DNA from 3 places in the Psychrobacillus sp. FSL K6-1415 genome. Region 1 is predicted to be linked to each of the others. Evidence: riboswitches for the same ligand, from Rfam matches in the RefSeq annotation. Region 1 holds a riboswitch; each other region holds the start of a gene.
What was found. Region 1 has a riboswitch for S-adenosylmethionine ahead of MKY60_RS20370 (cyclase family protein). Riboswitches for the same ligand answer to the same signal wherever they lie in the genome.
Positions count from the first base shown of each region.

Region 2: another riboswitch for S-adenosylmethionine. It lies ahead of metA (homoserine O-acetyltransferase MetA); the one in region 1 lies ahead of MKY60_RS20370 (cyclase family protein).
Region 3: another riboswitch for S-adenosylmethionine. It lies ahead of MKY60_RS14145 (methionine ABC transporter ATP-binding protein); the one in region 1 lies ahead of MKY60_RS20370 (cyclase family protein).

Region 1 covers NZ_JBBOOQ010000001.1:4,125,089-4,135,556, forward strand. The annotation lists gene MKY60_RS20350 (M55 family metallopeptidase) at 1-18, opposite strand, end outside; gene MKY60_RS20355 (hypothetical protein) at 255-608, opposite strand; gene MKY60_RS20360 (glycine betaine uptake BCCT transporter) at 850-2,343, shown strand; gene MKY60_RS20365 (5-methyltetrahydropteroyltriglutamate--homocysteine S-methyltransferase) at 2,493-3,593, opposite strand; gene MKY60_RS20370 (cyclase family protein) at 3,609-4,346, opposite strand; SAM riboswitch class I at 4,440-4,539, opposite strand; gene MKY60_RS20375 (protein-tyrosine phosphatase family protein) at 4,607-5,032, opposite strand; gene corA (magnesium/cobalt transporter CorA) at 5,205-6,167, shown strand; gene MKY60_RS20385 (hypothetical protein) at 6,589-7,395, opposite strand; gene MKY60_RS20390 (hypothetical protein) at 7,520-7,897, opposite strand; gene MKY60_RS20395 (acyl-CoA thioesterase) at 7,917-8,390, opposite strand; gene MKY60_RS20400 (DUF4003 family protein) at 8,441-9,409, opposite strand; gene rluF (23S rRNA pseudouridine(2604) synthase RluF) at 9,501-10,205, shown strand; gene MKY60_RS20410 (DUF6904 family protein) at 10,228-10,468, shown strand, end outside.
Region 2 covers NZ_JBBOOQ010000001.1:1,993,899-2,004,366, reverse strand. The annotation lists gene MKY60_RS09365 (histidine phosphatase family protein) at 1-542, opposite strand, end outside; gene MKY60_RS09360 (GrpB family protein) at 549-1,052, opposite strand; gene MKY60_RS09355 (DUF1572 family protein) at 1,095-1,607, opposite strand; gene MKY60_RS09350 (hypothetical protein) at 1,801-3,042, shown strand; gene MKY60_RS09345 (LysM peptidoglycan-binding domain-containing protein) at 3,587-5,101, shown strand; gene MKY60_RS09340 (hypothetical protein) at 5,276-5,506, opposite strand; gene metA (homoserine O-acetyltransferase MetA) at 5,528-6,436, opposite strand; SAM riboswitch class I at 6,512-6,619, opposite strand; gene MKY60_RS09330 (methyl-accepting chemotaxis protein) at 6,685-8,691, opposite strand; gene abc-f (ribosomal protection-like ABC-F family protein) at 9,018-10,468, opposite strand, start outside.
Region 3 covers NZ_JBBOOQ010000001.1:2,958,341-2,968,808, forward strand. The annotation lists gene MKY60_RS14125 (dicarboxylate/amino acid:cation symporter) at 1-185, opposite strand, end outside; gene MKY60_RS14130 (nuclease-related domain-containing protein) at 291-1,208, opposite strand; gene MKY60_RS14135 (MetQ/NlpA family ABC transporter substrate-binding protein) at 2,251-3,057, opposite strand; gene MKY60_RS14140 (methionine ABC transporter permease) at 3,120-3,788, opposite strand; gene MKY60_RS14145 (methionine ABC transporter ATP-binding protein) at 3,781-4,806, opposite strand; SAM riboswitch class I at 5,016-5,120, opposite strand; gene MKY60_RS14150 (thioredoxin family protein) at 5,156-5,476, opposite strand; gene MKY60_RS14155 (toprim domain-containing protein) at 5,488-5,838, opposite strand; gene gcvH (glycine cleavage system protein GcvH) at 5,913-6,293, opposite strand; gene MKY60_RS14165 (arsenate reductase family protein) at 6,367-6,729, opposite strand; gene MKY60_RS14170 (acyl-CoA dehydrogenase family protein) at 7,900-9,681, opposite strand; gene MKY60_RS14175 (acetyl-CoA C-acetyltransferase) at 9,707-10,468, opposite strand, start outside.

The DNA.
Region 1 (10,468 bases):
TGATAAAAATAACTTCATATTACTCCCCCATATCATTCTATTTTTCTTTTTGAAAACCGAAATAATTATAAACTTTATCAAAATATACTGAAAATTACAATATATCTAAATACATAGATATTATTTTATGCGAATACTTTTAAAGAAAATGTAAGGCTTTTAGTAAGTTAAATAAAAAAAGCAAATGCACTTTTTACAAAAGGCATTTGCTCGTACTTTCTAAATAACGTAGAAGAAACTACAATATCGATGAATTATCTATTCTGACCTGGGAAGAACTGTTGCTGTCCGAATTGTTGTTGCCCAAACTGTTGTCCAAATGGCTGACCAAAAGATTGTTGTGGAAACTGTCCTTGTTGCATAGGAAATGCCTGTTGGCTTCCAGGTGCCATTACATTTTGGTTGGTCACTGTGTAAAAATGTTGAGGGACGTTTACGATATGTTCTCTATTCACATTTACAATTGGGTGGATAACAGGTTGCATTCTTGGTGAGAACGAATCACGCACTCGGTATTGCGGGGGACAAACAACTGGTTGCGCAGCTGGTTGATGCCACTGCGTTTGATGACAGGAATTACAGGAACAGGGTTGACGATGTTGATTCATGGTTAATTCACCTCCTTCTTGCACTACTATTAGTAAATGCAAGAGGACAGCAAGCAAACTAGACAAACATCTCCATTAAATTAAAAATAAAAATTGCTATTTTAGCTTTCATTACGAAATAGAAGTTTCAATATCATCTAAAATGGAAATACTTAAAAGAATCGGGACAAAGTGTATTGGTTGATTTGATACCATTTTATAGTATAGTTAACTGTTTAACTTTAATTATGTAGGGGGAAACATGAAAAAATTATCAAAGGTATTTTATATTACAATGAGTTTAATAGTTTTAGCGGTCGGTTACGGGGCTTTAGCTCCCGCAAGTTTCGAGGCTATTACCACAACTATTAAGAATTTTGTTGCTTCGTCATTTGGTTGGTACTACATGATACTTATGACGTTTATGCTAGCGTTAAGCATTTTCTTCATCTTTAGTCCATACGGAAAAATCCGACTCGGAAAAGATACAGATCGTCCACAGTTTTCAACTATTACTTGGATTGCTATGCTATTTTCTGCCGGTATGGGAATTGGGCTTGTCTTTTATGGTGCTGCTGAACCTTTATCACATTATGCCATCGATCCTGCGACAACAGAGCCAAATACTAGTGCAGCTTTTAAAGAATCACTCCGCCAAACTTTCTTCCACTGGGGATTCCATGTTTGGGCAATGTATGGAGTAGTTGCCCTGTCTCTTGCTTTCTTTCAGTTCCGCAAAGGGGAACCAGGCTTAATTTCTTCTACATTGAAGCCGATTTTCGGCAAAAAGATGGAAGGCCCTTGGGGTACACTTGTGGATGTGCTAGCTGTTTTCGCTACAGCGTTCGGTGTTGCTACTTCTCTCGGATTCGGTGCAGTTCAAATTAACGGAGGGTTAAATTACTTATTCGGCTTTAAAATTGGGATTATGTCTCAAATTATCATTATAGCGGTTGTCACTGTTCTTTTCGTAATGTCCGCTTGGTCAGGATTAAGTAAAGGGATAAAATATTTATCCAATACGAATTTGATATTGGCTCTTGCTCTACTTGGGTTTGTCATCATACTTGGACCAACATTATTAATTTTTGATATGTTAACGGATTCTTTTGGGGGTTATTTGGCAAATATCGTACAAATGAGCTTCCGAACGTCTCCATTAAATGCTGGACATCGTGAATGGCTTAATAACTGGACTATCTTCTATTGGGCATGGTGGATTTCTTGGGCACCATTTGTTAGTATGTTCATCGCTCGAGTTTCTAAAGGACGCACGATTCGCGAGTTTGTCACAGGTGTTCTTGTAGCTCCTACTATACTAGGAGCCTTTTGGTTTTCGGCTTTTGGTACGACAGCAATCGATTTTCAAAAAAGAGGAGTTTCCGACTTAGCTCAAGCCTCGACCGAATTGACGATTTTTGAAATGTTCAACCTGATGCCCCTCTCTACCGTTATTTCTGTATTTGCAGTTATATTAATTAGTTCCTTTTTCATTACTTCAGCAGATTCTGCTACTTTCGTTCTTGGTATGCAGTCGACAAATGGATCACTGACACCACCGAACAAAGTAAAGCTTGCTTGGGGATTTGCACTATCTGTAATTGCAATTATATTGTTATCCGTTAATGGGTTGGATGCATTGCAAAATACAATAATTATTGCTGCCTTACCATTTTCGTTTGTAATGCTACTAATGATTATTTCGCTTTTGAAGGCATTAAAAGCAGAAGCAAAAGCAATGAAAATAAAAAAATAACAAAAATGCCAAGGGTTTTATTCCCTTGGCATTTTTGTTAAGTTACTTTCTTACCCATTATCAAATGAGATGCGAGAAAGAAAGTTATATTTTACTCGTTTACAGTCTTCAACAAATGAGTATGGAATGTAATCGAGATGTTACACAGATTAACCCCAAACTTCTTTAGAGATATCAACAATATATTTTAGTTTTTCCCATTGTTGTTCTTCGGTAAGCTTATTACCGTGATGGGTGGAAGCAAAGCCGCATTGAGGACTAATACTTAGTTGCTCTAATGGTACATATTGAATTGCTTCTTCAATTCGAGCAAGAATGTTGTCCTTGTTTTCTAATTCACCTGTTTTAGAGGTGAAAATACCTAAAACTACTTTTGCTCCTCCGTTTGGTATATGAGCAAGGGGCTGAAAATCTCCAGAACGATTATCATCGTATTCTAAGAAGAATCCATCCACTTTTTCTTTTGCAAATAATGTCGGAGCTATCAAAGCATAGCTTCCACCAAAAGCCCAAGTAGATTGATAGTTTCCACGGCATAGATGTGTCGTGACTACTAAGTCTGCTGGTTTACTTTCTAGGATACCATTGACGACCCTTAGAGCGAGATCTATTAAGTATTCTCTTTCTCCTTCTTTATATGGAATATCTGGAGAAGAAAGACCTGCAATATAAACATCGTCAATTTGTAAATATCTAACTCCTGCCTTATAAAAGGCTTGTATAGTTTCTTGATAAGCAGCAATTACATCCTTTGCAAATTCTTCTACATCTGGATAGACTTTCTCATCTCGGATTCCAGGATGGAACAATTGGTTAGGACTTGGGATAGTTTGTTTGGCAACAGCACGACCAGCTACAATCTCATTAAAATCAATAAAGTCTTGGATAAATGGATGATCTGGGTTGAAAGAGATTTTGCCGATATTGCGAACTTCGTATTTCTCTGTTTCTATCCCTTCAAATATATACCCTTTTTCGGGTACATACCCTTCAAAACCATTTAAATGCTCTAAGAAGTCTAAATGCCACCAGTCGCGACGAAACTCTCCATCTGTCACAAGCTCTAGACCTACCTCGATTTGCTTATCAACGATTCTTTGAATTTCTTTAGTTTCAACTGCTTTTAATTGTTCTCTAGTAATCGTTCCCTCCTTGTATTCTTTTCTCGCGGTTAATAAACTTTCTGGCCTTAACAAACTTCCTACATGGTCTGCTCTAAATGGTGCTTGAATAGCTGTTTTAACTGGCAATTTATCCATCTCCTTTTATGGTAAAATAGCAAATGATCGTACTGGGAATCCAGAGGCTTTCTCTGGTTTTGGAACGATATTGAATATAATAGCTCCTTTTGCAGGGAGCTTATCTAAGTTCGTTAATAGCTCTATTTGGTAAGTATCTTGTTCAAGCACGTAATATTCTCCATGTAATGCGCCATTTTTTAGATAATCCACACTTGAATCAGTGTCAAATGTTTCATGTCCTATAGCTTTAACCTTTCTTTCTTGGAATAAGAACTTTAATGCTTCTATTCCCCATCCTGGTACGTGATTATTACCATCTGTATCTTTATTATTAAATGCTTTTTCGTCTGGCCAACGTTTACTCCAATCAGTACGAAGTGCGACAAATGAGCCTTCTTCGATTTTTCCATGTGCTTTTTCAAATGTTAAAATATCATCCACTGATAAAGTAAAGTCATTATCTTCAGCAGCTTCCTTAGACTGGTCAATGACAACTAATGGTAATACGAGTTCTTTTAATTCCAGTTCTTCTAAGTAACGAGAATCTCTAACAAAATGAATTGGTGCGTCTATATGCGTGCCATATTGCCCTGCAAATTGAAAGCTTTGTGCAAAAAATCCATCGTCATGATTAAACAATGTGTCTATTTCAGCTGCCTTAAAAGCTGAAAAATGTGGTGAGTTTGCTCCGAATATATGTGTTAAATCTACCCACTGCTTTTCTTTTAAAGTGTTGAAGGCTTTTAATAATTCCGATGACATATTTGATTTCTCCCCCTATTTTTATAGTTTAAATCAAATAAAACCCCTTCTTAGAAACAAGAAGAGGTTTACACGTCACCAGTGATTATTCTCTTCTTATCTTCAAGCTAACGCTTCTGGAATTAGCACAGTACATAATTGCCTGTTGCTGAGGTATCATAGGGCCAAGTCCCTCCACCTCTCTTGATAAGAAAGTTGTTTTATTTGATTAATGCCTAGTATACAAATAGAAATTATATAAGTCAACAATAATTTTTGATTTATTTAGAATATATTCTTTTTAATGAATCTCGTTGGTCCTCTTTTAGGTTTATCTTTGATCGAATTGCTTTGGCCATTTCTTCTGCTTCTTCTACTGTTTCTGCTAGATTTAACTCCATCAAAGTGGCAACAGCCATTGTCCCTGCTCTTCCACCACCTGAATTACAGTGAAAGTAGACATTTTTACCCTGGTTATATGCTTGAACGACTTCATGGATACCAGCTTTAATTGAATCAACCTGTTCGTTTTGTCCATCCAAAATCGGTTGATGTACCTTTAAATTTTCAGCAGGATGATCTTTAGATGCAACCCTTAGGTCGAAAATAATATCTATTTGTTCATTAGCTAATAGAGGTTCAACCCCATCTACGCCTCCTACAAATATGCGATTCGGGATTAAGGCTTCATAATTATTTTTTTCCATACTACCTCTCCTTTGTTTTAGATTCATTATAACAGGGAGACTATGAGATAATAAGAAAAGTGCAAGCGTCTATGGAAACCTAGAAAAGCGTTGGAGCTAGACAGACACTGAATAAAAGGTTATACATTTTAATTAATAAGAAAAGAGATTGTGATGAAAGTGAGGGATTCCTATGATTCGCACGATTGGTATAACGACCGATCATGATATAGTAAGTGACTTTCCATTAGAGGATATAAAACAAAAAAAGTTTGAATGGTACTGGATTGATATTGGTGAGCCCTCCAAGGAAGAGGAGCTTATACTTAGTTCTTTTTTTCATTTTCACCCACTCGCTATTGAAGACTGCCTACAAAGACTGCAGCGACCTAAGGTAGATTATTATGATGGATACAACTTCTTTGTTTTACATACGCTTAACGAGGAGACATTAGAGGCAGAAGAGTTAGATATATTTGTAGGTCAGGATTATGTAGTGTCATTTCATTTCCATCCAATGCATGAAATGGAGCAGGCACGAGAGCGTATTAGACAAAATCCACAAGGCTGGGATAGAGGTGCTATCCATGCAACTTATCATATAGTCGATAAAGTGGTGGATGCCTATTTTCCGATTGTCTACAAAATTGAAGACTATTTAAATGCTGTAGAAGATAAGCTCACTTATGATATGCGCCATTTTTCTATGGATTTGGTGTTCGATCTTCGAGGAGATTTGCTACGTTTAAGACGTACAGTTATTCCTATGAGAGATTTACTCTATCGAATTTTAAATTCAGAACGAATGAATTTACAACAAACTGAGCACACCTATTTTGCAGATATTTACGATCATTTAATACGACTGACAGAGATGATTGAATCGAACCGTGAACTTACCGCCGATATCCGGGATAGTCATATGTCGATAAATTCTAGTCGGATGAACCGTATTATGATGATACTAACGATTGTATCAACCGTTTTCATCCCCTTAACGTTTATCGTGGGAGTATATGGAATGAACTTCAAGAACATGCCCGAGCTTGAGTGGAAATATAGTTATTTTGTAGTGTTGGGCGCTATAGCTCTCATTGCTATTTCAATGCTTGGTTGGTTCAAGTACAAAGGGTGGTTTAACTTGTTTAAAGACTAACATAAGCAAAACTGACAAAAGACGCTCGGTCCTTTAAGATCAAAATCTATTTCTATTGTTTTCGAAGAGCTTTGGACAGACGTTTTGCTAGATCTTCTTTTTTTCATGAATAATTTAATTCTGTTTATCTTTACTTGCTCTTGCCTATTGTTTACTTGCTTCCATCTCTGGCTTACTTGCAGTCAAGAATAGTTTACTTGCTCTAAGTCAATATTTACTTGTGGTCTATTGTCTATTACTTGCGAAACGGATAATTTTTCCAAAACTCTTTATTCATTCAAAACTTAAATGTGCAGAAATGTAATAGTTGTGTAATAAATGCTTCTTCATATTCATCGTGCTTTCATAGAGACTTGCTTTAATTTGTATTAAAACTCACTTAATTGATGGTAGAGGAAATCATAGCGGTATTATTCATTTTTTATTGATTGGCTGTCCAATAATAAAACAATGCTGTAAATGTAAGTTTTTCTTCATGTGTCAAATTATGCGCTAGGGACACATGAATATTCATCGCCTGTACTTCAAAGGCAGGATGTGTAGCATATGGAAATATTCCAAACCGATACTTAGCTAATCTATGGCCGTCTAAGTCATTCACATCAATATCTCCATACATACTTTTAGCTTCCATTTGAAGCAACTTTTCGTTATTTGCATCAAATACAATAGCTCTATTTTTTATGGACATTGATGGCAAAACAATAGTAGTTACATGCAGATTATTATGGTTACACACCTTTATTTCTAAAAATTTCAGCCTATTTTTAATGGTGAATTTAGAAACTAACTTCTCGTCCATTGTTTTTAATTGATAAGTAATTGGAAAGAACATACCCGTTTTAAAAATATTTAATGTCGATAGTTTCCTTCGAAAAGGCTGTTCTTCAGTAGGGTTGATTTTATATAAGCGTTCACCTGTACTGGATACTAAATAAGTTTGAGGGATTAGTGAAACATCTCGTTGAAAATTAAGTTCTTGAATCGGAAAATCAGCTGAGTAATAATCGCTGTCTATTTTCTTCTCATCCGGCAACTTTTCTGATGCATGTTGAAAGAAAAAAGATGAGCTATACAAAACAAATAACGCAAAACCAATGGCAAAATGATTTTCAAAGTCTTTCCACATAACGTCTTTTAAAACGATCAGTAAAACTATGTATATTCCTATTAAAAGTATCGATCCAAACTTTGTATATTTGGCTGTTTTTTCGTAAATATGCTTCAAAGTATTCACCTCTAATTATCATACGATGAAATAGAGGATATAGTTTCAAATAATATAGAAAACACAATTACAATATGATCAAAAAAAACCGTAAAGACTATAAACCTAAAGTCTTTACGGGGGTTCATTGTTTCTCTAACGCTCTTCCAAATAGCTTACCGATAAAATACCACAGAATATATATACCTACTACAATACATACAAAGTACAGGACACTTTCCGTTTTTTCCGGTAGACCTATAGGTTCTAAGAAAATTTGAATTGTAACTAACACATAAATGATAGCAGCAATACCTGCTAGTAATACGATACCGATAATAGATAGCTGGGAATAGGTTAGTTGTTTAATATGGTGACGATGTTTCGTTAATTCCAAAAGAACGACGAGTATTATTGCTGTGAAAGTGATAGTAACTTCTTGTAGATAAATCGAATTGATTAAATATAAGACGAGCAGCGTAATCATCAGATATTTGTATAGTTCATCAATTTGTTTTAGCACTTAGCCACTTCCTACTCTTTTAGTATTTCATTTCTAAGCGTTGTTTTCGATGAGCACGTCTAGCAGGTCCTGTTTCATAAAGACGTTTTTCAGCTTCAGTTTCTGGATGTATGCCTGGTACTGGTATAGGCTTCCCATTATCATCAACTGCGACCATCGTTACATAAGATTCTGTTGTTAGTTTCTCTTCCCCAGTAATTAGGTTTGTTGATGTTACTCGAACATAAACCTCCATCGAAGAACGCCCCGCATTAGAAACAACTGCTTCTAACTCTAGTACATCTCCCACCTTTGCAGATGAAAGAAAGTCTACAGAATCAATAGAAGCTGTAACTACAGCACCTTGTGCATGTTTCATAGAAGATATGGCTGCAATCTCATCGATAAATGCCAACACTCTTCCACCAAAAATTGTTTCGTGATGATTTGTATCCGGGGGTAATATTAAATGTGTTTGAATAGTTCTTGATTGACTCATTGGATTGGTGTTCATTATTCTAACTCCTCTTATATAGATAATCTATGTTTAGTATAGCATGTTCATTAATCTGAGCCAGAATTTGATGCTGTTGCAGCGCTAGTAGCTGCAATAGTAGAAATCATAATAGCTTGTTGCGCCTGTAATATAAGCTCTAGCGAAGTTGCCATGGAAATCGCGGCAGTTGCATAAGCCTCCTTTGAGGATCTTAAGGACAATCCAAAAGCAATAGGGAGCGCTGAGTCTTTATACCATGAAAATAATTTCATACTTGCAATGGATTCATAGTTTGCTACAATCTGGTTCAATTGTTCCTCCCCTAATTTTAAAGCTGCCATAAATCCTATAATCGGATATTGTGCCTGAGAAGTTTTTATTTTGACGCTTTTTAATCCGTCTCGGATAATTACTGCTCTGCCCACCATATTTTCTTCATACTCTGGGTTGGAATACGTAAGGACCTGGGACATCCACTGTAGTTCATTTCCGGAATAGAATTTATGTTGCTTTAACTCTTTGTAATAGCGGTTCATCGTTTCAGCTCGAACAGCCGTATCACCTTCCATTTTGCCCAAGAACATTGCATATGGATAATCATCTGTAGATGTTAGAAAGCGATGATGTGCCTTCATATCATCCATTAATTTTTGTGCCATTTTCATTTCAAATGGCCATTGATCTTTTTGCTCCGACATCATGAGTGCTGCCAAATACGTATAGCTATTCACTTTAAAACCAAACTGTTTTAAGGCATCTGCTTTTTCCATTAACAGATTTACTGCCTGTTCTGGTTCTGCCCCTGAAACATCTAATGTGGCAACGAATAAAGGATTTAGGTGGGAGCGTAAAGCAGAGAAGATTCCTGCTCTCTTTTTCAAATGACTCGCTACCTCTCGATATCTATTTTCATCAAAATCCTTCTCTAAAGTTACATAGTACCCTGCAAGTGACAAGGTTATTCGTTTATCTACGGCCCAACCTAATGTTTTTTTCAATTCATTAAATGTTTGTTCTAACTTTTTTTCAACGCTCATTTATATCACTCCTTTCCTAATTTACGCTATTACTCTAATTTAGTTTCAACTTTTGTTATAATTAATACAATAAGAAAAGTAGGTGTCTATAATGCGTATTAATAAGTTTCTAAGTGAAGCAGGGATCATTTCTAGACGAGGTGCGGACAAGTGGATCACTGATGGAAGAGTCATGATTAACGGGAAAACGGCAGAACTCGGCAGTAAAGTAGAAGCTGGAGATGATGTACGAGTAGATGGTGAGCAAATTGTTGTTGAACAACCACTTGTGTACCTAGTATTAAATAAGCCTGTAGGAATAACTAGTACAACAGAAAGTCATATAAAAGGAAATATTATAGATTACGTAAACCATCCACTTCGTATCTTCCACATCGGTCGTTTAGACAAAGATTCTGATGGTTTAATATTACTAACAAATGATGGAGATATAGTAAATGAAATACTTCGTGCAGAAAACCGTCATGAGAAAGAGTATGTTGTGACAGTCAATGAGAAAATTACTGATACATTTATAGAGAATATGGCTACAGGAGTAAATATACTAGGTACCAAAACACTGCCTTGTAAAGTTAAAAAAATTGGACCAAAAACATTCAATATAATCTTAACCCAAGGTTTAAATCGTCAGATCCGAAGAATGTGTTCCGCTTTAGGTTTTACAGTGAAAAGACTACAACGAATTCGAATTATGAACATTTCGATTGAAAGTCTTCCTATTGGCGAATGGAGAGAACTTACACCTACTGAAAAAGCGCAACTATTTAAGACGCTTAACTATTCGCCAAAACGGTAATAGTACATCAGGAGGTGAAAATATGTTAGCTCTTAAAAATACCGAGAACTTAACTGGAGCACTTATAAGCGGTGATTATTGGGATTTAGATGAACTTTGTACTGCACTACATCGTTTAACAGGGAAAGAATCACGTTACCTCGATTGGCAAGGTGCTCGCATGCGTCTGCTAAGTATTATGCACGATCTAAGAAATGCTTACCAGGGAAACAGTAATGTAGAAAGTGTTGGCAATGGGTTGAAGAAAGATACGATGAAAAATC
Region 2 (10,468 bases), 2.1 Mb from region 1:
CTTTTGACCTCTATCAACTGCTGTTCATAAAAAGAGAGTTGGTAGATGTCAGGCATTTCAAGTTCCTTCCAAAAACTAAAATCATAGACAGGGTCAAAGTAATTCATTATTAAAACCATTAGATTTCCATGTGTCCCTATTGCGACATTTTGCCCTACATATTTCTCCAAAATCTCTTTTGTTGCGTGGACACCTCTAGCTTGAGCATTAAGATTAGATTCTCCACTCGGGTGTGAAAAATCAAAATCAGACCACACTTGAAGAATTGCTTCATTGAAATTTGCTACTGGCTGTTCAGATAAGATCCGTTCCTTTAAGGCATCAATAATTTCTATTTCTTGCTCTAAGTGGAGTGCAATTCCTTCAACTGTTTGAAACGCTCGCCTATAGGGACTCGATACAACAATGTCTATATCTTCTTCTATTAATAAATCAGTTACTTCTTTGGCATCTATTAATCCCTGCTCCGACAACGGTCTACCTAACTCATCAGCTGAATAATTAGAGTGCGCATGCCGAACAAAATATAAATTTGTTATCATTTCTATTCACCCCTTATTAATTCGCTTATTAAATATTCTTTTTACAAATGGTTCTTTCAAATCTGTATATAAATTTATATTAATATCCTTTAGTTTTGCACTGTTTACTTTGATCATTCGGTATTCATCTCTAGCTTTAGCGTTGGAATTTAAATAATTATGAAAGAATAGTTGGTTTTTCCATAATTCATTTTCAATCATATGAATGAAATGTGTTTTTATTTCATATGTACCATCTGTAAACATAGCAAGAACTATTTCACCCGGTCTTTCTACTCTCAGTCTTAGAAATCCAATATTTTGTAGGGCTTTAAATACAGACTTATCTATATTTGCAATATCATCTACTCCCACTAATATATCTATGATTGGCTTTGCAGGCATGTTAGTTATGGCAGTACTTCCTATATGCTGAATTCGGTTTTCTCCAAGTCCTGTAACAACAATAATTTGTTGCTTTACTCTGTTAAACTCTTTTTTCCATTCAGCTGTGTAAGGAAATAACTTCACTTCGTTTTTTCTAATCCTAGCTCCAATAGAAATCCTCCAATATTAACTTTGTTTTTTGGGAATAGATAATGTGGTCCATTTCTCTTCAGTAGTTGTTTGTTTGGCAATGTATATCACTTGACCAACATGGGAGGAAGTATGAGAAAGACTTCTTATAACAGCTTCCATTACAGTATGCGGCTCATTTCTAATATAAATGGTTTGGAGCAGATGTTCCGATTTAATAGTATCAAGAGCACTCAAAAACACCTGACACCCTTCCGACCAAATTTCCATCAATTCTTCACGAGTTGCAATTGTACTTTCAAATTCTTTGTCCCGATTTCTAGTAGTTTTTTCACCATCTGTCGTCAAAAAGTCTGTCCATCGTGAAACCAGATTTCCACTCAAATGCTTAATGATTACCTCTACACTATTGGAATGATTATTTGGTGTCCAAAATAGCTTATCTTCTTCCATCTGAACAACTGCTTTTTCTGTATCCTTCATCAAATCTAAAAACTTATTCCTAACTACTCGCATAAAATCAATGTGTATAGAAGAAATATCGTTCAAAATAATCCACTCCTTTTCTTTTTATTATAAAGTAAATATTCAGAAAAACTATATATATCCTTGAATATTCAATGAACATAAATTAGATGGCCTATTCATAATTTATCAATTTCCATATTATGCAATAGAGAAAGAGAATTTGTCTTTCTACTAATTCTAGTATTCATACTAGTAAAAGAAAGGAGGAAATTGAATGGCAGAAAAAATATTTATCAATAACACATTAGCAGCATTTCAAATTACACTCTTTGTTCGTGAAGGAGAATTCCCGTACAACCAGGATGGAACCGTAACATTTACACTAGAGCCTGGTGAAACAGAGAGTGTTACCTATGGTAGCGACACAAATATATTTTTAAATGGACTAACAATCTTTACAATTTATGAAGGTGATCTTTTCAGTTCAGTAAAATTTGTAACAGCTCAAATGAGTGAGTTAGACAATCTTCTTAATACAAATGACACAATAACTATTTCACAAGTACAAACAGATTATGTATTATCTGGTTCCAATATATTTCTGGACGCGGTTAATGATGCTCAAACATTAGCAGAAATAAGGGCAGCAATTGAAGATCCTAGTTTGGGGCTAAATTTAACAGCTTATAACGCTCTTTCTGAAGCTCAGAGAGATGAGGTAGCAGGAGTATTGCTAAATACTAGACCTGTTGGGGGTTACCCTTCCATTGCAAGTGTCCAAGCATCCCTAGATGCAGCAATAAATGAGCTTGTTGATCCAAACAATATTTACGTAAGTGCAGGAGCAGTTGGAGGAGATGGGAGTATTGCAAATCCTTTTGGAACTATTACCGATGGAGTTGCAGCTGTTAATCCTGGAGGAACCGTGCATATTTTAAGTGGCACATATCCAATCACTTCCCAAATTTTAGTTAACAAAATGGGAATAACCTTATTAGGAGAACCTGGAACAACTCTTCTTCTTCAAGCAGATATTATAGCCTTATTAATTACTGCAACTGATACTACAATTAACGGTCTAACAATAACTAGTGATATTCCATATGCAAAGGAATTCATCCAAATTGGTGGTACAAATACAAACTTATTAAATAATACGATATTTGGTCCACCACAAGCATTGCCAATGTCAAACTGGGTTGTAAACCGGGCAGTAGTATCACAAGGCGGGATAAACATTGTCGTTGAGGGAAATACGTTTTATTCATTACGAACCGGGATATACATTAATCCAAATGTAACTGGCGAGATAGATAATAATGTAGTATATAACACAAAAGGCGCTTTCTTAGTAGACAGAGCTTTCACTACTTTTGTGGGCAACTCATGGGGTATTCCAATGAATGAGTTTGATATCGTATTATTTGCCGGTACAACTACTGGACCACCATATGATAATCTTCAAGCTCTTAGTGCAGCTAATAATAATGCAACCATATCTGACCAACGTAGTTAATATATAGGAAAAAGTAAAAACCAACTTATTTGGAAGTTGGCTTTCAGACTGTAGAGAAACTCAATTTTTGGTGCATAGAGTTGTATACTAAAATCTGCAAGGACCACCACTTCGCTTTCCGTGGGCTTGGCTTCAGCCTCCTCGTCACGGTGAAAACATATGCTCCTGCGGTTACTCGTCGCAAAGACATTGGTCAAGTTGTTCCAACAGGAGTCTTCGTGGTGGTCCTTGCCTTATAAACAACTCCTTAAAGGTTTCCACTATAAATACTTTTATTTAGATAAAGCAACCTCTTTAAAGATATTTATTATTACTCATAGCAGTTTATAAAAATACTTTTGTCTTCAAGCTGAAAGCCAACTTATTTGGAAGTTGGCTTTTTTTGTGGGCATTTCACAGATTCCGCATGTTAATAAGCATTTCTTATTGTCGCCCATTTTGTATTGGTGAACTTACCACAAAGTACCTGTATCTATTAATTTATAAACATAGTAATATATGAAAGTTATAATACTACTTTCAAACTAGAGGAGAATGGGTTTAAGTGAAAAAAGTACTTCCTATTTTTATTATATTTGTCTTATTTCTAAGCTCTCACCCTATACAAAGTACAGCCACTGGTAGTTCACTTACAGTGGGGACTGTTCAAATAGATAACGTTAGCGTATTAAGTTTACCAAAACAAGGTTCGACTGTTATCACCACTTTAAAAAAAGGAGAAGAATTCCCTGTCCTATCTACTGCATCAGGAGACTCATCTACCGTTATAGTGCATACTGTAAGTCCTGGAAATACATTATGGAAAATTTCAAACCAATACGGGATTCCACTTAGTGCACTTCAAGAGACAAATAAGCTATCTTCAGCAGAAATTCGAATTGGACAGAAATTAATAATTCCACAAACACATACACTATATACTGTTATAAATGGTGATACTTTATGGAAGATTTCTGAAAAATTCAATGTAACTATAAATGATTTAACTAAGTTGAACAGACTACAATCTTCAAACCTAATTGTCGGTCAAAAATTAAACATTCCCGATTATTACGTACAAATTCAGTTGTTGGGTGATAAAAAAGGCTGGGTTAATAAATCACTTTTAAAACAAACGAACCAGCAACGAATCGTAATGGGATGGAAGTATAACGGAAGTTCGCAAAATTATTCACAACAATTGAAGCACTCTAATTTAAATGTGGTGTCACCAAGATGGTATACTTTAAACAACACAGGTAATTTTGTTTTAATTACAGCTGACACAAATTATCTGAAAGATGCACATAACAAAGGCAAGAAAGTTTGGCCCCTAATTGGAAATAAATTCGACCCAGTTTTAACTGACTTGGTATTAAGTAATCCTGAAAAACGCAAAAAATTAGTGTCAACGCTTAAAAATTCTTTAGTTCAAACAAAAAGCGATGGAATAAATGTGGACTTTGAAAACATCGATCCGAAAAACAAGCAAGATTTTATCCGCTTCGTAACCGAACTTAAAAACGCTCTTCATCCACACGGAATTAAAGTATCTGTAGACGTTACTCGCGAAAACAAGGATCCTTTTTGGTCTGGCAGTATAGACCGTTATGCGTTAGGTCAGGTTGCTGACTATATCATTATGATGGGGTATGATGAGCATTGGGGAGGTAGTCCAATAGCGGGGTCTGTAGCTTCTATGCCATGGGTTCAAGAAGGTATTGAACTGTTACTGGAAGACGTACCATCTCACAAGATTATCTTGGCGGTACCTTTCTACACAAGAGAATGGATTACTAATTTAACGACAAAAAAAGTGAAAAGTATCGACCGTACAATGGGTGAGGTTGAACAAATTATCTCTTCAAAAAATCTTATAAAAGTTTGGGATCAAAATACCCAGCAAAATTATGTGGAATTTACTGCAAACGGGGATAAGCACCAAATATGGGTAGAGGATAAACAATCTATCAAACTTCGTATTGACCTTGCTAACCAATTTAACTTAGGTGGAGCAGCTGCTTGGTATATCGGCTCTGAAACACCTGATATTTGGAATATATACCATTTCAACAAGTAAATGGAGTGTGAAACCCTAAAATTTAATAACAATTTTCAACCTGAGTCCATATTTAGATGAACTCAGGTTGTTTTAATTTTCCACTAAAAGTAAAAGTACCCAGTCTTTCTCTAAATTATGAGTTGACTGAGAACCTTACCCTCTCATCTTCAATCCTGAATCTTATTTTTCAGATTAGGTAGTCACCCATACTTTATATATATTTAATCCATCCTGCTGAGTATTGACTCTAAATGTGTCTATCGAAGCTAATCTAAAAGCAAGAGAATAAGCAATTTTGTAGTCTGAGGTTATATATCCATCGTAAATTCTTCCGTAAATTTCATTTGCTAAAGAATCGGCCCAAACATCGGCTTCATACAATGTTTCAAAAATTATTTCTTCTCTTTTCCACCTAATATTCATAGCTACACCAACTTTGTAAAGTTATTCCCATTCATAAGGTGTTTCTTGGTAAACATAATAATTCAACCAATTGGAAAATAGCAAATGTGTATGTGACCGCCATGAGTTCATTGGCTTTTGTGATGGATCATTGTTTGGAAAATAATTTTCTGGAACATCAATCTCCACACCTTTTGATATATCTCTTTGGTATTCATCTGCAAGTGTTGTTGCATCATACTCTAAGTGACCAGTAATCATAATATGCTTTTTATCTTTAGATATTACTAGGAAAACACCTGCATCTTCCGAATTGGAAAGCAATATCAGTCGAGGGTCTTGTTTAATCTCGTCGTATAACACAGCAGTGTAACGAGATACAGGTGCATAAAATTCATCATTAAATCCTCGTACTAATTGAATGGTTGGATCGGATAACCGATGACTAAATACACCAAAACATTTTTTGGGTAGGTCGAATTTACCAATACTATAATGATGATAAAGCGCTGCCTGCGCTCCCCAACAAATATGAAGAACAGAGGTCACATGCGTTTTGGACCATTCCATTATTTCAGTCATTTCAGGCCAATAATTAACATCTTCGAATGGTAAATGCTCAATTGGAGCACCTGTAATAATCATTCCATCAAATTTTCTGTGTTTGATATCCTCAAAAGTCGTATAGAAAGTATCTAAATGAGTTTTACTAACATTTTTGGAATCATGTGTTGCCATATGTAAAAAAGTCACATTTACTTGGAGGGATGTATTCCCTAATAATCGTAACAATTGAAGTTCGGTTTTCTCCTTTTCAGGCATAAGATTCAAAATAATTATGTTTAATGGACGTATATCTTGAGTTATTGCTCGATCGGTATCCATGATAAATATTTTCTCTTTTTTAAGAAGTTCAGCTGCTGGTAATTGTTTAGGTATATTTATCGGCAAAATAGTACTCCCCCTTAAATTTAAAAACCCTCTTTTCCTTTATATAAGAAAAGAGGGTGAACGTTTTGCTCTCGATTCTTATCTTTCAAGAAATTATATCTTGTAGGAGTTAGCACCTTTCTGATAAATCAGAGGTTGCTGAAGCTTCAACGGGCCATGTCCCTCTGCTTCTCTTGATAAGAGTTATTAAATTATATTGTTCTTTATTAAAGAATATTAACATGTGTTTTCCAATAATTCAACTTCTTTTAAACTTTGAAACGATTCACTGCTTCCGCAAGTTTATCACTAAGCTCTGTTAAGGTCTCAGATGCTGCAGCAACCGACTGAATCGCTCGTAACTGCTCATCAGAAGACGCACTCACTTCTTCACAGGCTGCTGCGGTTTGTTCTGAAGTTGCAGCCATCACTTGAATAGTATCTACTACCTGATCTTTATAGTTGGAAACCTGTTCAATTTCTGCTGAAACTGCATCAATAGATGTTTGTAAACTATTCATCAATATTGATATTTCACTAAATGTTAACTCAGTATCAGTTACAACAGAACCTTGTTCACGGAATGTTTTGATGGTGTCTGTCATTTGCTCCCCTACAATATGGGATTCACTTTGTAGCTCCGTAATAGTTTGTTTTACTTCCTCTGTGGCTTTAGCAGATTGTTCTGCAAGCTTTCGCACCTCATCCGCAACGACCGCAAAGCCCTTTCCATGCTCACCTGCACGGGCCGCTTCAATACTTGCATTCAGTGCGAGGAGATTTGTTTGTGATGAGATTTCCATAATGGTTTCCATAACACTGCCAATCGCTTTTACTCTAACTTCTAAAGTTGTAAACAATGTAGACATGGAGGTAAGATTAGACTCCCAGTTTTGGAAAGAAGTTTTCAATTCACTCATTTGGTTTTGACCATTTGTATTCATTAAATTTGCTTTAGTAGCTATATCAGTCATCGTTATTGATTTTTCGTTAATGAGATTGATTTGCTCGCTTAAGTGCACGGAACTCTCTGTTACTTCACCAGCATCTTCTGCTGATTTAGATGCACCTTCTGCAATTTCACTAACAGCTAATGACACTTGTTCCGCAGAAGCATTTGTTTCTTCAGCTACAGCACTTAAATTTTCAGAATTTGACTGCACATTATTTGCGGACTCTTTTACAACCTGAATAATTCCATTCATACTGCTAGACATTTTGTTGAAGTTTGTAGCAAGTTGACCAATTTCGTCCTTAGACCTTATATTCGCTTGTACAGTTAAATCTCCATCAGCAATAGAATCCATTAATTTTTTTAGTTGGCCGATTGGTTTTAAAATAGCGCTAATCATGAAATATAATACGATAAATATGATTGCCTCAATGGCTAAAACAATTATTATTATCATTGTACGTATACTGTCTGCTGTTTGGTTTATCTTATTTTCCTCATAAACAGCTCCTATTTTCCAATCCAATTCTGGTATAGTTGTAAATACAGTAATTGTATTAGTACTCTCCGTTCCGTCAGTCACATTTCCACTTTCCAAGGAACTAGATAGCATTTTTTTAACTGATGAATTCTCAGATATGTTTTCACCAAATAAAGTGGGATGAACTATAGCATTACCATCTGCATCCACAATAATTGGATAACCTTCATAACCTAACTCATTGTTTGCTAACGTTTCTGTTAATTTGGATAATAGAATATCAATGGCTAATACACCAACCACTTGGCCATCTCTAATAACAGCTTTTGCACCAGAAATTGCATATTCTCCAGTAGAAGCATCTACAAAAGGTTTAGACCAGCTGAAACTGTCTTTATTTGAAACTGCATTTAAATACCATTCCCTTGAAGTAGGATCAAAATCTGCTCCTAGGTCTGCTTCTGGGATAATTTCAATCGATTTATCAGGTAAAGCTATGTAGACTGAAGCTACAGCGTCATATAATGAAACAAATTCATTAAATTTAGTATCTAATTGTTTCTCTAATTTCTTGGCTAAAACTCCATCAGTTGCTTTAGCACTATTATGAAAATCTACAATATCATTTGAAGTTGATAATTGAATAAGCCCTTTTTCATATGTAGCTAAATAATTCTGAATTGATGTTGACATTTCTTGAACTATAACTTGGCTTTGATCAATTAAGTCTTTTTCCGTCTTTTTACTAATAGTGTTCGTACTAATGGTTATTAATGGTGCCATACTTACAATAATTAGAGCCATAACAGCAATAATTATTTTCCACTTTATAGATTTACGCATTACTCATCTTCCTTCTCTATGTATTGAATATGCTCCGATATGAATATTCCATATATAAGTATATTTATACTATTATATCGGCACAATGAGAGAATATTAATGCATGAAAAATAACTTACTCTTCAAAAAAACAAATTTCGGTGAAATACCTTCTTATTTACCTTTCTATCATATTTTCTGCAGATGATGATTTCAAACATATTATTAATGAAAATAAAGGAACTAAAAATAAATCTTCCAATTTGAGATACCTGACTTGAAATCTCACAAAAGAGACCACCTTCTTAAAAGGTGGTCATAATCATTATAAGTAATTCTAATACTTCCTAACCAATCCATTCCTCCAATAAGATTTCAAGTTGTTCTTCTTTTGCTTGAATAGATTCGATAAGCTTTTCATAAATTCCCCAATCAGTTTCTATTTTTGCATTTTCTTTTAAATATGAAATTTCACTTTCCAAACAAGAAATTTCTTCATCGATTGTTCGCTCTTTTACACGTTCCCTTGTTGGTTGTTTAGTTTTAGTCTTTTTCTCTGAAACATCTTCTACTTCTCGCTTAGAATACATTTCCTCCCATTTTGTTCTAGCCCACTCATATGGTCCTTCAAATGTAGTGAGCTGGGCTTTTTCTAACCAGACAGTTTTAGGAAATAATTTATTTAAAAAATACCGATCATGTGATACGGCCAATATAGTTCCATCAAAATCAGCTAAAGCATCTTCAAGTACTTCTCTAGACTCAATATCTAAATGGTTCGTCGGTTCATCAAGAATTAGGAGATTAATATCCTGATGCATGAGCTGTGCTAACCGAAGTCTCATGCGCTCACCACCGCTTAAATCACCTATTCGCTTAAATACATCTGGTCCATAGAACATAAATTTTGCGAGAATATGTCGTGCATCTCCCTCGACCACATTTAACTCACTTCGAAATACATCAATTAGCCTAGACTTCGGATCCTGAATTTCATAATGCTGCGACAAATAACCTGCCCGGACATTACTACCTAACCGAGCTTCTCCATTGTCAATAGGTATCTCTCCACGCAGAAGATTTAATATAGTGGATTTACCAGAACCGTTTCGACCTACTATCGCAACTCGGTCCTTCCAGTATAGATTTAGCTGTGCATTTTCTAGCAATGCTTTATCTCCAAATGATTTATATACATTTTTCATCATAACTACTTCTTTTCCACTTCTAGAAGCAAATTCAAAGGAAAGCTCCATCTTTTTCGGGTCGATTAAAGGTTTTCTAACTTTTACCATTCTCTCTAGTGCCCTTTCCATATTACGTGCCTGACGAAATAACTTTGGATTTGGTGGAACCGCTTCATTTGCCCATTGTCTAAGTCGTCTTATTGCATCCTTCATTTTTTTGATCTTTTTCTGTTGTTCCTCATACTCCTGGAACTCACGCATTAATCTAGCTTCTTTCTCTAAAATAAAGGAAGAATAATCTCCATGATAAAGAGAAAGCTCACCTTCTTCTAAATCTGCAATTTTATTTACGACCTGGTCTAAGAAATATCTGTCATGCGAAATGATTACAACAGTCCCTGAATAGTTAACCAAATATTGTTCCAACCACTCAACTGCAAATAAATCTAAATGATTCGTCGGTTCATCCAACAATAATATATCTGGATTTGACAGTAAAATTTTCCCAATCATTATTTTTGTTTGTTCGCCACCACTTAAACTAGCAAATGATTGGTTTACGAATTGGTTCAACTGAAGTCCCTGCACTACTTTTTCAATTTCAGACTCCA
Region 3 (10,468 bases), 1.2 Mb from region 1:
AGCTTAGCTATCCCTGGAACAATAAACCCAATAATAATGAAAGGAACAATAAACCCTAAAAAGGCACTAAAAATACTATTAAAAGTAGCCATTATCTCTACCACTATTTTAGGGACAACTAGTCCCAATAAAACACCAAATACTATCGCTATCACTATTCGCGGCAATAACCCAAACCTCTTCATACGATGTCCTCCTCATATGCACAAATGTATTATTAATAACATTTATACACTTTAGCACAGTCACTTATTAAAGTGAATAGGATTAGTAGTATACATAATATTCTATTAACATTTTTTTGAACTGTAGTTCGTGTAGTAAGTATTAGAGCCTTTTCCGTATTTTACTAAGTCAGAGCTTGATAGAATTCTTTTTGCTTCATACCTGTTGTTTAAAAGTAGAAACTCTCTACATTCTTTATTAGTAATAGTTTCTTTACAGAGCGAAAAATAAGTGGAAACTGCTTTTTTGTGTGCATATGAATTGTTTTCTTTACAAGTAGGACAATACCAAGTTCGGGCTATTTTCTGCATTCCAATAAATCCGCAGCTTTCACATTTTACTCCGAGCTTTAAATCTTTAAGTGAAATTGAGAAATGTTCGATAAGAGGAATGGATGGAGGCGAATAGGTACTTCTTAGAATTACTTCTTTTATTTTCTCCATTTCTTTTTGACTTAGGGTTGAACTATTTTCGGGGAAATGTCGTAGGAAGGAACGCATTTCATTCCTATACATTATTTTAACGCCGCTGACTGAATGTTTAACAAAACTATTACGAGACGCAAAGATTACTACACCATGAATTGGGACTGAAATATTATACTGGAGGAAGAACTGAGAAAGTTGATATTTATATTCATTCAACTGATTTGCGGGGCAAGGATATTTAGTTATTCTTCCATCCTCTTTTCGTTGGATAAGTTGTGATGGATTAGTCGAAAACTCTAATTCCCCAATGATGTTTTTTACTTCAAGAATTACTACTCCATATGGGGTTATTATCAGGAAGTCTAATTCAAATGCAAATTCCGCAAAGAGAAACACCTTGTGAAAAATATAACATCTATATGGAATTTTCATTTGCTCTAGCACTTTGTAAATAACCTCTTCACCATAATCTCCTGCTTTAATAGCACCTATCTCTTTAGAAATTCTTGTATATTGTGGATGTTGCGGAGAAAGTCTTTCTATTAAATCAGACATTCTTGCTACATATTTTGAAGGGGAATACGGTTTAATTATCAAATTATCATCACCTCTTCAACACAATATCACGAATAGTTAGTCTTTTCTAGACTAAATTTTTTTATTGTGCAGATTGGTGAATAAAGAATGCTTGAAAAGCGGTATTGACTCTTTTTAGTGCTCAGTTTCTGCTGGACGGATACCAGACTGGCTCGAGCACTTTGACTACTCAATCGGGCGATTGCGACTTCTTCTCGGGCGTTCGTCCTACCCCGGGCGGATAGCAGGTTAGCCTGGGAACTTAGAATACTCGAACGGGCGGTTCCGACTTCCTCTCGGGCGTTCGTCCTACCCCCGGGCGGATAGCAGGTTAGCCTGGGCACTTAGAATACTCGATCGGGCGGTTGCGACTTCTTCTCGGGCGTTCGTCCTACCCCCGGGCGGATAGCAGGTTAGCCTGGGCACTTAGAATACTCGATCGGGCGATTGCGACTTCTTCTCGGGCGTTCGTCCTCCCCCCGGGCGGATAGCAGGTTGGTTCGGGCGCTTAAAGTAGTCGATCGGGCGGTTGCGACTTCTTCTCGGGCGTTCGTCCTACCCCGGGCGGATAGCAGGTTAGCCTGGGAACTTAGAATACTCGAACGGGCGGTTGCGACTTCCTCTCGGGCGTTCGTCCTACCCCCGGGCGGATAGCAGGTTAGCCTGGGCACTTAGAATACTCGAACGGGCGGTTGCGACTTCTTCTCGGGCGTTCGTCCTACCCCGGGCGGATAGCAGGTTGGTTCGGGCGCTTAAAATAGTCGAGCGGGCGGTTGCGACTTCCTCTTGGGCGTTCGTCCTACCCCCGGGCGGATAGCAGGTTGGCCTGGGCGCTTAGAATACTCGAACGGGCGGTTGCGACTTCCTCTCAGGCGTTCGTCCTCCCCCCGGGCGGATAGCAGGTTGGTTCGGGCGCTTAAAATACTCGAGCGGGCGGTTGCGACTTCCTTTTGGGCTTTCGCCATTCGCCTGCACAAAAAAAACAGACACCCGAAGATGTCTGTTTCCTCAAATAATATTATTATTTTACTGGTACTACAGATCCGCCCCACTCGCTTAGGATGAAGTCTTGAATTTCTTCAGATTTCAATGCTTCTACTAAAGCTTTAATCTCTTTATTGTCTTCATCACCTGAGTTTACAGCAATGATATTCACATATGGAGATTCATTAGATTCTTCAATTGCAATAGAATCTTCTAATGGATTGATACCAGCGTCTATTGCGTAGTTAGAGTTGATCAATACTGCATCGCCTTCTTCGTTTTCATATAACTGAACCATCAGTGCTGATTCATAGTTAGCGTCAAATTCAAGATTTTTAGGATTATCAACGATGTCTTTCACTTCAGCTTTTGTTTTGTCAACACCATCTGCTAATTTAATTAGTCCTTTTGCTTCTAACATAGCAAGAATACGACCGTGATCTGCAACAGAGTTACTCATTAGAATTGTTGCACCTTCTGGAAGCTCTTCAATAGAACCGTATTTTTTAGAATATAAACCGATTGGTTCAATATGTATTTCACCAGCGTTAGCAAAATCATATCCAAAATCAGCTTTTTGTGACTCAAAGTAAGGGATATGTTGGAAATAATTCGCATCCAAGTCACCTGAATCTAAATCTTTGTTTGGTAATACATAATCTTGATACGATTCTACAACAAGTTCAATTCCTTGTTCTTCAAGAATTGGTTTAACTTCTTCTAATATAACTGCATGAGGTACGTTCGATGCACCTATTACAAGTTTACTACCCTCTTCTTCTCCGCACGCTGCAAGTGTTAATGCACTCACTGATAATAAAGCTCCAGCTAATAACTTCTTCATTTTCAAATCTCTCCCTTTTTACCTATGTTTTCTATGTGATCGAGTACTCTCGTTTACACCTATTATCGTTTATCTATTTTTGTAGTAATTAAATCGCCTATCCACTGAATTATAAATACCATGATTAATATTAGTATTGTGGCAACAAGTGTTACATCTGTTCTACCTCTTTGGAATCCATCTAAGAATGCTAGCGTTCCTAGTCCCCCAGCACCGATAATACCGGCCATAGCTGTATAACCAACTAGTGAAATCCCCGTAACCGTAATACCTGATACTAATGCGGGCATAGATTCTGGCAATAGAACCTTCCAAATAACAGTAGAAGTTTTAGCGCCCATCGATTTAGCTGCTTCTAGTACTCCTTTATCAATTTCTCGTAGAGCTATCAACACCATACGAGCGTAAAATGGAGCAGCTCCAATAACTAAAGCTGGGAATGCAGCATTTGGCCCACGCATTGTTCCAACTAAAAACTTCGTTAATGGGATTAATAAAATAATCAAAATAATAAATGGAATGGAACGGAATATATTAACGAAAGCTCCTGTTAACCAGTTCGCTAACTTGTTCGCCCATGCTTGATGAGGACTAGTTAAGAAAAGTAAAAGACCGAGCACTAGCCCAATAATTGCTGTCAGTATAGTAGATACTGCAGTCATATATAATGTTTCAACGGTTGCTTCCCACATTTTTGGCCAATCAACATTAGGAAATAAATCATTAATCATTGTTGATCACCTCTGTATTTACTTTTTGTTCATGTATATAGCGGATGGCCTCATCCACCAATAATGCATCTCCTTCTAGTTGAAGGATTAAGGTACCAAATGCGCCATTTTGTGTATGCGAAATATTACCTTGGACAATATTGACTTCTAAATCAAATTGCTTAATAAGTCTCGACAATATTGGTTGTTCTGTTTGCTCTCCAACAAATACTAGCTTTATCAGCTTGCCATTTGGATATAGCTCTTTTAAATGCTGTATTGTTTGTATTGCTTTATTGGAATCACTTACTTGCGAGACAAAACGTTTCGTAATAGGTTGTTGCGGGTTTTGGAATACATCTAGTACTTTTCCTTCTTCTACTACATGACCTTTTTCCATTACTGCAACACGACCGCAAATCTTTTGAATAACCTGCATCTCGTGGGTAATCAATACAATTGTCAGCCCTAATTTTTCATTGATACTAACTAATAAGTCTAAAATTGAGTCTGTAGTTTCTGGGTCTAACGCAGAGGTTGCTTCATCACAGAGAAGCACTTCTGGACGATTGGCTAATGCCCGCGCAATTCCGACACGTTGTTTTTGTCCTCCTGATAACTGTGAAGGATAATAATGTCCGCGACCTTCTAAACCAACTAAATCAATTAGTTCCTCTACTCTCGAAGAACGTTGTGCTTGTGGAACACCAGCAATTTCTAATGGAAAAGCAATATTTTCCGCAACCGTTCTTGACCATAACAGATTAAAGTGTTGGAAAATCATACTTACCTTTTGTCTTACTTGACGAAGCTTCACTTCATTTATCTTAGTAATATCTTGATTGTTGACGATAATTTGACCCGAAGTTGGCTTTTCTAATCCATTCAATAATCGAATAAGTGTACTCTTTCCTGCACCACTGTATCCAATGATGCCGAAAATTTCACCTTTCTTTATGTCAAGATTCACCTCTTCAACTGCAACGATTGTACCTTGTTTCGTGCTAAATTTTTTCGAAACATTATTTAAACTAATCATGGGAAACTTGCCACCTTTCTACGAAATGCTCAATTGTCTATCTATCTTCAAGAAATATTGTATGAATTTTTAATCCTGCATTTTAAAACTACTCAATGCGTCAACAGTTACTATGTAAATACATATACTTCCCATTTCTATCTAAAAAAACCCTCCTGCAAAAGAGCAGAAGGGTTTTAAGTTATTTATTTTAATAACGTTCATCCATTCTCTCATTTCCCAAAGCAACAGCTTTGCGTGATTTGGCACCATTTCATTTACATGACGGTTGCCGGGCTTCATAGGGCACTTCCCTCCACCACTCTTAATAAGAGTAACACTATTTAATTTGTTGGTATATCGAATGTTATCACACGACTACTTGCTCGTCAATACTTTTTATTGTCTCTAATATAAATGGAACTGATTGAAATGCATATATCTTTTTATATACAGTTCCACCTTTAGCGATTATCAGGCATGGCACGCTTTCAATATGATAATCCATTGCAAAATTCTCTAGATAGTTAATATTTGCTTGGCCAATTGAAAAAGGCATCATCTCTTGTACAACTTGCATCATCTTACTTGCAACTTGGCATGTTCCACATAAGGGTGTATAAATATAGAACATTGTAAGCTGACCACTGTTCTTATGGTCGTTCCACTGTTCAAGTGTCCATTCATTCACATTACATCATCCTAAAGTAAATATTGTCTTTTCACTTTTATATTAACACTTTTTAATATGGATGCCAAAACTTTGAACGGTGTAGTCGCCACTTCACAATACATTGGATTGGTATATAGATGAATAGCTTCAGGGTATTCTTTCCTGACGATGGAGCGAATTTGCTCGCCTGATCTATCCGCATCTAAAAACGCATAAATAGGAATACCGTCGTAAGGACTTAAAATCTCTTCTAGCTTTACATTGGATATCGTTCCGTTTGTACAAATAATTTCTGTTGATTCATCAAGTAATTTTAAAAGCTTTAATTTATCTGATCTTCCCTCAACTATAATTATTTTTTCACTAAAGACAATAGCCATTCAGCATCTCTCCCAACTATGCCCTTTCCAATATTATATGAAAAAAACGCCGACATTAAGCGGCGTTTTCATAATTATTCTGAAATTAATTCTTCGTATTTTTCTGGAGAAAGTAAACCATCGACTTCCGTTACATCAGCTGGCTCTACAACAATCATCCATGCATTTTCATAAGGGGATTCGTTTACATATTCAGGGTTATCTTCTAATTCTGTATTTACATCTACTACTTTACCGCTTATTGGTGCATACAGTTCAGAGACAGTTTTTACAGACTCTACACTACCAAATGGATCTCCTGCTTTAATATCATCTCCGACTTGTGGAAGCTCGACAAACACGATATCTCCAAGCTCTGATTGTGCAAATTCAGTAATACCGATACGGATATTTCCGCCTTCAGTCTTTACCCATTCGTGCTCTGCTGAGTATTTTAAATCTTTAGGTGCGTTCATATATATACCCCTCTCCATTAATAATACATTCATCTACTATATTCACATATTTTTATAGTAAAAACAAGTGACTTTAAGAAGTCTTCCAAACATCCTCAAACTGTTGTTCCTTGAAGCCTAGCGTTAATTTTTCACCATCAAAAACAACTGGACGTTTAATAAGCATTCCATCAGAAGCAAGCAAGGCTAATTGCTCATCTTCTGACATCGTTGGAAGCTTGTCTTTTAGACCAAGTTCTCGATATTTCATACCAGAAGTATTAAAGAATTTTTTGAGTTCTAAGCCACTTACTTCGAACATTTTTTGAAGCAAATCTTTAGTTGGAGGATTTTCAGCTATATGGTTGTCTATGTATTCTATATCATTGTCCTTTAACCATTTGCTCGCTTTTCTACACGTTGTACATTTAGGATAGCCATAATATTGAATAGTCATGTTGTACCACCTTTTTCTTTTTATCATACATAATATTGTAAGAGATGAGCAATCATTTTGAACGGTGACTAAGGATTCAACCTCGAATTAAGAAATTAAGACTCAAAAAAAATGCCCACCCTTTAAATTCAAAACCTGTTTCCAACGTTTCCGAAATGCTCTGGACTAACTTGTTGCTATATTATTGCCGATTGAATTTTTAGTGATGCTGGTTGGTTGTGACGTCCGTCACAACCAACCAGCATCATTTTTTTGGTAATTTTATGGCGCTTATCTGTCCGTCGCTCTTCTACAACTTCTAGAAACACGTTAGTGCATTTTTGGATAACTAGAGAAAAGCTACTTTCCTATTCATGGAGCAGGCCCCCGAAGATACAATTTCGGGGGCTCTAACGCTACTCTATACGATAGATACCGTCTATTTTTATGTCGTATACTTTTTTATTAGTTGAAGAAATCCATAAGAAATGCCCTAATTAAAAATTTTTGATAACAAATCCAGAGCCTCTACATTGCATGCAATCCTCTGTATTCTATATCAACAGGAAGACTGATTTTATATACTCAAGATGCATAAATATCCTTATATCTAATGAATGATTTGGTCTTAATTTATCTTTACTTGCTCTCACCTATTGTTTACTCGCTCATTTCTGTGGCTTACTTGCGGTCGTAAACGATTTACTTGCTCTAGGCCTATATTTACTTGCGGACTTTTACCTTTTACACGCGGAGTGGATAATTTTACTAAATTTCATTACTCATTCACAGCCAAAATTTGTAGAATTGAATGACTAATAGTTGCTTTCCACTCAATTTGTCGACTGCAATTGATAGTGTCTTTAGATGCCCCTGCATATTTAACGTGTTTTTCATAAAGGCTTGATTTTAATTGATGAATAATGACTACACACTTAATTGATTGTAGTGGAAAGCGGCGACTCCAGCAGGATAAGCGAGAAAGTCGAGACCCACAGGGAGGATTCATAAATACGAAAGATTTAATACATCGTGTGTCGTTAATTTGTGAACGGAATCCCATTGTCCCGAGGAGGCTCGGCCTCGCCTGCGGAAAGCGTCCGCTTGCAACGAAAATCAACTGTATTATTATTATTATTAGGGATAAATAAAAAAGCCGATCTACTAGAATCGGCTTTTTCGTTTATTTGATTAAAGAACGTATTTTTCTGCTTCGATTAGTTTAACGGATGCTTCTCGTTTTTTCTCAATAACATTGTATGGTGTGTAGCGTGTTAATTTACGTAAAGCGGAAATCATCATACGTTGATTATCTCCATCTACAGATGCAATAAGTGTCTCTTTTGCTGCCTGTTCGATTTCAATAAAAGCTTCTTGTGTGAAGATTTGTGTATAAAGAAGTTTTTGTGCTGCTTTTTCTTCTCCATCACGCCCAATTGCTTTTTCTGTACGTAGAACTGCTGATTCCATTGCAAATAAGTTATTTGCTATGTTAGCGATGTTCACTAGTACTTCTTGTTCTGCCTCTAGTTTTGTACCAAATCGTTGTGCAGCAAGACCAGCAACTAGAATACCAATTTTCTTCGCATTAGCTACTAATACCTTTTCTTGTGCAAGAGCTTCCGTACCAACCTCTTCTGGCATCATCATTAATAGCTCTTCTTGTAAGCCTTGAGCCTTTTGAAGGAGTGGTAATTCACCTTTCATCGCTTTTTTCAGGAATGTTCCTGGAACGATTAGGCGGTTAATTTCATTTGTTCCTTCGAAAATACGGTTAATACGCGAATCTCGGTAAATACGCTCTACTTCATACTCTTGCATAAATCCATAACCACCATGTAATTGAACAGCTTCATCAACGATATAATCTAGAACCTCAGATCCTACTACTTTGTTGATAGAACATTCAATTGCATATTCAGCGATTGAAGCAGCAATTGCTTTGCCGTCTTTTTGTTCTTCTGCACTCAATTGACTCATACGCTCTTCAAAATATCCAACAGTACGGTATATTAAACTTTCAGTTGCATACAATTTAGATGCCATAGTAGCCAGTTTGTTTTTCGTTAAATTAAAGGAAGAGATCGGTGTCTTAAATTGTTGACGTTGATTTGTATAAGAAATTGCTAATTCTAATGCTCGTTTAGATCCACCAATTGTACCTACCCCTAATTTATAACGACCAATATTTAAAATATTGAATGCGATAATATGACCGCGACCGATTTCCCCTAATAGGTTTTCTACAGGAACTTGAGCGTCCTCTAGGATTAGTGTACGAGTAGAAGAAGACTTAATCCCCATTTTCTTCTCTTCTGCCCCAACAGAAACTCCAGGGAATGTTTTTTCTACGATAAATGCAGTGAATTTGTCTCCATCTACTTTAGCGTAAACAACAAATACATCTGCAAATCCAGCATTTGTAATCCATTGTTTTTCACCGTTTAATACATAGTGTGTACCTTCTGCATTTAATTTTGCAGTAGTTTTTGCTCCTAATGCATCTGACCCTGAACCTGGCTCAGTTAATGCATAGGCAGAAATTTTTTCACCTGATGCTGAGTTTGGAAGATATTTTTGTTTCTGCTCTTCATTACCAAAAAGAACGATTGGTAATGTACCAATTCCTACATGAGCACCGTGTGTTATAGAAAAACCACCAGCTACAGACATTTTTTCTGCAATCAGTGCAGAGGAAACTTTGTCTAAGCCAATTCCGCCGTACTCTTCAGGAATATCAGCTGCAAGTAAGCCAAGGTCTCCCGCTTCTTTTAATAAACGTACAGAGTGGTCAAATTCATGATGTTCCAAGTTTTCTACTACTGGAAGTACCGAATTTTTAACATACTCTTCCGTCGTTTTCGCAATCATCTTTTGCTCATCATTAAAATCCTCTGGTGTAAATATGCGGTTTGCGTCTAAGTCTTCAACTAAAAATGCTCCGCCTTTAATTGCATCTTTTAATTCGTTCATGTATATTCCCCCTAGTTTATTTTTTTTAAAGTAATTCGAACACTCCAGCAGCTCCCATTCCACCACCGATACACATTGTAACAACTCCAAATTGCTTTCCTTGACGTCTCAATTCACTCATCATTTTCAATGATAAGATAGTTCCCGTAGCTCCAAGTGGATGGCCTAATGCAATTGCCCCACCGTTTACATTCACCTTTTCCATATCTATACCTAAGTGACGAACAACTTGAATAGATTGAGAAGCAAATGCTTCATTGATTTCCCAAAGATCAATGTCTTCGATTGATAATCCTGCAAGTTTTAATGCTTTTGGTACCGCTACAATTGGTCCGATTCCCATTACCTCTGGTGGTACTCCCCCAACTGCAAATGAACGGAATTTCGCAAGCGGCTTTAATCCCTGTGCTTCTGCAACTTCTCGATCCATGATTAATACAGCACCTGCTCCATCTGAAGTTTGTGAAGCATTTCCTGCTGTTACTGATCCGCGAACATTGAATGCAGGACGTAATTTAGCAAGTGTTTCTACTGTAGTTCCTACACGTACACCTTCATCCATTTCAAACATGAATTTCTTCTGCTGTGCTTTATTGTTTTCGTCAACAAAATGCTTTATAACTTCTACTGGGACAATATCATCATTGAACTTTCCTGCTGCAATTGCGGCTGCTGCTCGTTCATGTGATCTTACTGCAAATGCATCCTGATCTTCACGACTAATACTATACTTAGTTGCCACTTGTTCAGCTGTGTGGCCCATTCCCATGTAGTATTGAGGGGCTGT